DNA from 2 places in the Microbacterium tumbae genome. Region 2 is predicted to be linked to the other one. Evidence: predicted binding sites of a transcription regulator. Region 2 holds the regulator's gene; the other holds the start of a gene.

Region 1 (3,405 bases), on a different contig from region 2:
TCAACGGTGTTGAACGGAGCGGTCGTGGCATACGCGACGCCGGTGAAGCACTCGGTGCTGGGAGTGGATTCCGAGCTGCTGCATGCGCACGGGCCGGTTCATCCCGAGGTGGCGCAGCAGATGGCCGACGGCGTGCGTTCCGTGGTGGCTGTGGAAGGCAGGCCGGCAGACGTCGGCATGGCGACCACGGGCATCGCCGGTCCCGCCTCGCCGGATGGACAGCCGGTCGGGACCGTGCACATCGGAGTGGCGACGCCGAGCGGCACCAGCTCCTTCGGGTTCCGGTTCGGCGGCGACCGTGACGAGATCCGTCGTCAGTCCGTGGATGCTGCGCTGTCCGCCGTCTTGAGGATGCTCGGGGAATAGCATTCTGTCGCCTGAGGTTGAGTCAAGTGTGCTCAATGCTCAGTTCGCAACGCTCACAACGAAACCACAGAGTAAAACGGTAGATTCGACCCCATCCAGTCGGGTTAGACTGGCGATCCGCTCGGCGTCGAATTCGACGACGGGGAACGAGAGGAGGTTCCGATGATTCTTGTCCGCCAGGAGATCGGCGATGTGCTGAGGGACTTCCGCCTTCAGAAGGGGCGTACGCTCCGTCAGGTGGCCGGCAAGGCCTCCGTCGCGCTCGGATACCTCAGCGAGGTTGAGCGTGGGCAGAAGGAAGCCTCGAGCGAGATCCTCGCATCGGTGGCTGAAGCGCTCGATGTTCCCATCTCGACGATCATGCGCGAGGTCGGCGACCGCATCTCGGTGCTAGAGGGGCTGCAGGTCTTCCCGGATGTCGTTCCGGACGATCTGGTCGCATCGATCGAGCCCGAGCTCTCGTTGCATTGACCGCGGGAGCGTGATCCTGCACGATGCGACGCAGTGAGTTCCTGCGGGCTGTCGATGCCGAGTTCGGCGCGCGCGGTGCATCGCTGGTGAACGATCTCGTGCTGAACGAGCTGGGAGGGCGCACGCCGGCGCAGGCGCTGGATGCCGGGGTTCCGCCCCGGGACATCTGGCTCACGCTGTGCGTCGCCACCGATGTGCCGCTCGCGAGGCGTCACGGTGCGGGTCGGCTGGAGCCGCGTCGGCGCTGAGTCCGTCGTTCGAGCGCATCTGCGTCGCGCAGGCTGCGTCGTCCGGCGTGTCGTCGAAGATCTGTTCGAGATGCGCGTATTGTTCTGCACAGGTGGTTGAAAGTCTCGTCTTTCGACGGTTAGAGGGCTCCACCGACACGATGTCGGAGGTCCCCTCTACCGTGAGGGACATGGCGGTAAGCCATACGCCTTGTCGGAGAGTCCGCCCCAGCCGGGGAGGGCCGCGACAGCCTACAGGCGGCAGCAGCGCGAGCAGAAGGAGCACGTCATGCCATCACCCGCAGACCGCGAGAAGGCCCTGGAATCGGCCCTCGCCCAGATCGACCGGCAGTTCGGAAAAGGCTCGGTCATGCGACTGGGCAGCGACGAGCGCGCACCGGTCGAGGTCATCCCCACGGGCTCCATCGCCCTCGACGTCGCCCTCGGCGTCGGCGGACTCCCGCGCGGCCGCATCATCGAGATCTACGGGCCGGAGTCCTCGGGTAAGACGACCCTGACACTGCACGCGATCGCCAACGCCCAGCGCGCCGGCGGCATCGCCGCGTTCGTCGATGCGGAGCACGCGCTCGACCCCGATTACGCCGCGAAGCTCGGCGTGGACATCGACCAGCTCCTCGTCTCCCAGCCGGACACCGGTGAGCAGGCGCTCGAGATCGCCGACATGCTGATCCGCTCCGGTGCGATCGACCTCGTCGTCATCGACTCCGTCGCCGCGCTCGTTCCGCGCGCGGAGATCGAGGGAGAGATGGGCGACTCCCATGTGGGTCTGCAGGCCCGCCTCATGTCGCAGGCCCTGCGCAAGCTGACGGGTGGGCTGAATCAGACCAAGACCACAGCGATCTTCATCAACCAGCTCCGCGAGAAGATCGGCGTGTTCTTCGGCTCCCCCGAGACCACGGCCGGTGGCAAGGCGCTGAAGTTCTACGCCTCGGTGCGGCTCGACATCCGTCGCATCGAGACCCTCAAGGACGGCACGGAGGCGGTCGGAAACCGCACCCGTGTGAAGGTCGTCAAGAACAAGATGGCTCCGCCGTTCAAGCAGGCCGAGTTCGACATCCTCTACGGCATCGGCATTTCGCGCGAGGGCAGCCTGATCGACTTCGGCGTGGAGCACAACATCGTGAAGAAGTCGGGTTCCTGGTACACCTACGACGGCGACCAGCTCGGGCAGGGCAAGGAGAACGCACGCGCGTTCCTCATCAACAATCCGGATGTCGCCCTGGCGATCGAGACGCAGATCAAGCAGAAGCTGGGCATCGGCAGTGCCGCGGCGCCCGAGGTCGCCGACGAGCTCGCCCAGCGGCGCCCGGCCTGATCATGACAGGTGAGAACGGGGGCGGGGAGCACCTCGCCCCCGTGATCCCGTTGTTCGGCGCAGGAAGCGTGAAGCAGACCGAGAACGCGATACGAGGACGGCCGGGCGATCCCGAGGGCGCGCCCAGCGAACGGCATCCGGCAAGCGGGGCCTGGTCCCGGCCACGTGATGTGACAACGCCTGTCGTTCGTCTGCGAGCCCTGCATTCGCAGGAAGATGCTCCTCGCGAGGGGGCTGCCGAAGACGTCGCGGATCCTGTCGTGGAGGGGGAGCGCGCCACAGAGGCTCTCGTGCGCAAGCTCAGGGCGAGGTCTATGTCCGTTGCAGAGGCGAGCACGTTCCTCCGTGGCCATCAGCTGTCATCGGTGCAGGTCGATGAGATCATCGACGAGTTCCTGGCACGCAAGTACCTGGATGACCGGATCCTCGCCGGGCACCTCGTGGTGTCCGGGCATGAGCGCAAGGGACAGGGCAGGATCGCTCTGGGGAGGGTCCTCGCACAGCGCGGTATTCCGCGCGACATCGCCGATGCGGCGCTCGCGGAGCTGCCGGACGATGACTTCGAGCGCGCCCTGGAGTTCGCGCGCGGCAAGACCCGCGCTATGGCGAGGCTCGACGCTGAGACGGCGAAGCGACGGCTTTCCGGCCAACTCGCCCGCCGCGGGTATTCAGGGAGTCTGGTCTCCAAAGTGGTGCGCCAGGCGTTGCAGGAGCAGTTCTCGGGCGGCTCGTCCTCCGGGGTGCGCTTCGAGTAGGACTCGGCCTCGCGAACATGCCCGGACCGTGAGCGAGGCCATGGCTGTCGGAGCAGCGATGCGCTGCAGCGGTACGGCGGACGACCGCGCGGGGACCCAGGGCCGCACCGTGACGGGTGCGACCCTGGGTCTCTCTCCGCGAGCTCAGTTTCCGGGGGGAGTGAAGCCGCCCCCGCTGTCGGAGAAGCCTCCAGCGGGAATGCCGACTCCGTCGGGGAAGGTGAACTCCTGATCGTTGGAGCCTCCGAGA
Region 2 (3,405 bases):
GCCGTGGGGACCGTCGACGACGAGCGGCATCGCCGGCGGCATCCACTCCGGCTCGACGGCCGTCCCGCCGCGGAGAGCACGGACCGCGCCGGAGTCGATGTCGACGAGCCAGAGGCCGGCGGTCGTGCGCGACCCGCTGCCGGTGAGCAGGATGCGCGTGCCGTCGGCGTCGTCGATGCTGACGTGCCCGTCGGCCGGGACGTCGAGGGCGTGCTCATCTCCGTTCGGCGAGTGCACCACGACCTCGTCCCTGCCATTCGTGCGCACGGCGGCGATGCGGGCGTCGTCGAGCGGGCGGTACCAGCGGTTGCCGAGCACCCACAGGCCGTACCCGGTGTCGGCGTCGGCCGGAGCGATGGGCGTCGCCGGTCCCTTCGGCGCGATCCCGTCCAGCATCTGGCGATGCAGGCCCCATCGGCCGCCGGGATCGTCCGCGTACAGCAGGGCGTCGTCGCCCTGCCACTCCGGCTGGAGCGCTGCGCGGGTGTCGAGCACGACGACCTCGCCGTCGGCGATGCGAAGGATCGCCGCCTGCGCGCTGTCCCAGGGCATCCGCCGTCCGCTCCACTGCACCCACGCCAAGCGCGTGCCGTCCGGCGAGAGCGCAGGATGCGCGAAGAACCCCGGGCCCTCCGCGTGCACCGCGACGGCGCCGGACCCGTCGAGGGCGATCTCCACGATCGCCCGCAGATGCGGCCGGGTGGTCAGGTCCTCGCGCACCGCGAACAGGCGGCCGTGCTGCAGGCGGAGTCCGCCGTGGTTCGGGCCGGGGACGGTGAGGGGCTCGGGCACGCCGCCCGGTGGCAGCCGGTGGACCCGCTGATCCTTCGCATCGACGAAGTACAGGACGCCATCGGCGTCCGCCGTCCACGCCCCGCCGCCGTACTCGTGCACGCGGGAGCGCGCGCTCCACGGCTCGGGAAGGACCTCTGCACCGGAGGAGCTGCGCACCGCGACGCGTCCGCCCTGCGTCGGCACCGACTCGCCCCACCAGACCTCGTCGCCCACGAACAGCGCACCGTCGATGCGGGGTGCCGAGGACGCGATGTCGACGGCGTGGAAGGGGGAGGACCAGGAACCGTACGGCGACGACATGCTCCGAGCGTATCCGGAGCCGGCGCCGGACACCTGTGCGAGCGGGTCAGACCGCGCGCAGCACCGCCACCACCTTGCCGAGCACGACGGCGTCGTCGCCGAGGATGGGCTCGAAGGCGGAGTTGCGGGGGAGCAGCCACGTGTGGCCGTCGCGGCGGCGGAAGGTCTTGACGGTGGCCTCGCCGTCGAGCATCGCGGCGACGATCTCGCCGTTCTCGGCATCGTTCTGCGCGCGGATGACGACCCAGTCGCCGTCGCAGATGGCGGCGTCGATCATCGACTCGCCCGACACCTTCAGCATGAACAGGTCGCCCTTGCCCACCAGCTGGCGGGGCAGCGGGAAGATCTCCTCCACCTGCTGCTCCGCCGTGATCGGCACGCCGGCGGCGATCCGGCCGACCAGCGGGACCAGCGCCGCATCGCCGACGGGCGTCGCGGCGTCGGCGGGGTTCTCGGTCCCGGTCCCCGGCAGGTCGATGAGGACCTCCATGGCACGGGTCTTGCCCGGGTCGCGGCGCAGATAGCCGCTCAGCTCGAGCTGTCCGAGCTGATGCGTCACGCTGGAGAGCGACTTCAGCCCGACGGCGTCGCCGATCTCGCGCATGCTCGGCGGATAGCCGTGCCGTGCGATCGAGGTCTGGATGACCTCGAGGATCGCCATCTGCTTCGCGCTCAGATTCTTGCGTCGGCGCGTGCGCGGGGCATCGCCCGCCGCGGCTGCTGCGTCGCTCATGGCTGCTCCTTCGTGGGCTGATCGGCCGCTGCCGCGCCGATGTCGGTGGCCCGTGGTGGGGTGTCGTTATCGAAACCGTAGCCGAGAAACGACGCAGCAGAGAAGATCTGTTCGAGCGTGTCGGAACATTCTCCCCGGCGATTTCGAAGAAGGCTTGACATGGATTCGAAATCGAAGATAGATTCGGTACGTAGCTTCGCATTCTCCGCTCCCGGCCGAGTGGAGAATGCGAACGCTACGCCAAAGCTCCCGAAGGGGAGAGGAAGCACGAGGAGCAGCATCATGAGCAGCATCACCGTCACCGCGTCGCCCATCCGTCCCGCCGTGCCCGCTACGCGCCTGCGGCTGACGGCCAGGGGCCGCGGCGTGCTGCTCGCCCTCGCCGCGCTTCCGCTCGCCGTCGGTCTCGCCTTCGCCGCGTTGAGCGGCGGCTCCGCCTACGCAGGCGGCGAGGAGGTCACCGCGTCCTTCGAGACGGTGACCGTGATGCCGGGCGACACGCTCTGGTCGATCGCCGAGGAGATCGCTCCCGGCGCAGACCCGCGCGAGGTCGTGCATGCGATCGAGACGCTCAACGTCCTCGACAGCGGGGTGCTGATGATCGGCGAAGAGCTCGCGATCCCGGCGGCTTACGCGGGATGATCCTCCGCGGGGCGAGGCGCGGGATTCGGCGTCACCCCGTAGGTCGACGACTCTGCGAGTCGTCAGCTCTACGATGGGGAGGGTGACCTCTCTCGATGATCTTCCGCTTCGGGCCGATCTCCGCGGCCTCACTCCATACGGCGCGCCTCAGGCTCCGCTTCCCGTCGCCCTGAACGTCAACGAGAACACGCACCCCGTCCCGGATGCGGTCGCCAGCGACATCCTCGACGACATCGCCGTCGCGCTGCGGGACGTCAACCGCTATCCCGACCGGGAGTTCACGGCGCTGCGGGAAGGCTTCGCCGAGTACCTCGGCCACGGGCTGAGCGCCGATCGGATCTGGGCGGGCAACGGCTCGAACGAGGTGCTGCAGCACATCCTCCAGGCTTTCGGGGGGCCGGGTCGCACCGCGTTCGGCTTCGTTCCCACCTACTCGATGTATCCGCTCATCACGCAGGGGACGGGAGCCGACTGGATAGCGGGCGTGCGCGAGCCGGACTACTCGATCACCGCGGAGGACGCGGCTGCGCAGGTCGCCGCCGCCGATCCGGACATCGTTCTGCTCTGCTCGCCGAACAACCCGACGGGGACTCCGCTCGGGCTCGACGTCGTCGAGGCGGTCTACGGGGCTGCTCGAGGCGTGGTCGTCGTCGACGAGGCCTATCAGGAGTTCGCGCCGCGCGAGGCGCCGTCCGCGCTCACGCTGCTGGATGGCCGCCCGAGGCTGGCCGTCTCCCGCACGATGAGCAAGGCGTTCGCCTTCGCCGGCGCACGGGTGGGGTATCTCGCCGCGGATCCCGCGTTCATCGATGCGCTCCGGCTCGTGCGTCTGCCGTATCACCTCAGCGCGCTGACCCAGGCCGCTGCGGTGGCCGCCCTCCGCAACTCCGGCACGATGCTGGCGATGGTCGAAGAGATCGTGGAGCAGCGCGACC

Evidence for each region. Region 2 encodes LexA, which represses DNA repair genes until DNA is damaged. Its sites were predicted from a motif close to TCGAACANNTGTTCGA; they were not measured.
Region 1: the regulator LexA is predicted to act here: its motif matches at 1,139-1,154, upstream of recA (recombinase RecA).

The regions. Positions count from the first base shown of each region.
Region 1 is NZ_BAAGWV010000002.1:828,172-831,576, reverse strand. It holds gene ACYVGQ_RS11355 (CinA family protein) at 1-366, shown strand, start outside; gene ACYVGQ_RS11350 (helix-turn-helix domain-containing protein) at 529-837, shown strand; gene ACYVGQ_RS11345 (DUF3046 domain-containing protein) at 861-1,085, shown strand; gene recA (recombinase RecA) at 1,354-2,400, shown strand; gene ACYVGQ_RS11335 (regulatory protein RecX) at 2,715-3,155, shown strand; gene ACYVGQ_RS11330 (HlyD family efflux transporter periplasmic adaptor subunit) at 3,300-3,405, opposite strand, start outside.
Region 2 is NZ_BAAGWV010000003.1:637,821-641,225, forward strand. It holds gene ACYVGQ_RS14775 (S9 family peptidase) at 1-1,095, opposite strand, end outside; gene lexA (transcriptional repressor LexA) at 1,142-1,828, opposite strand; gene ACYVGQ_RS14785 (hypothetical protein) at 1,825-2,142, opposite strand; gene ACYVGQ_RS14790 (LysM peptidoglycan-binding domain-containing protein) at 2,111-2,470, shown strand; gene ACYVGQ_RS14795 (histidinol-phosphate transaminase) at 2,544-3,405, shown strand, end outside.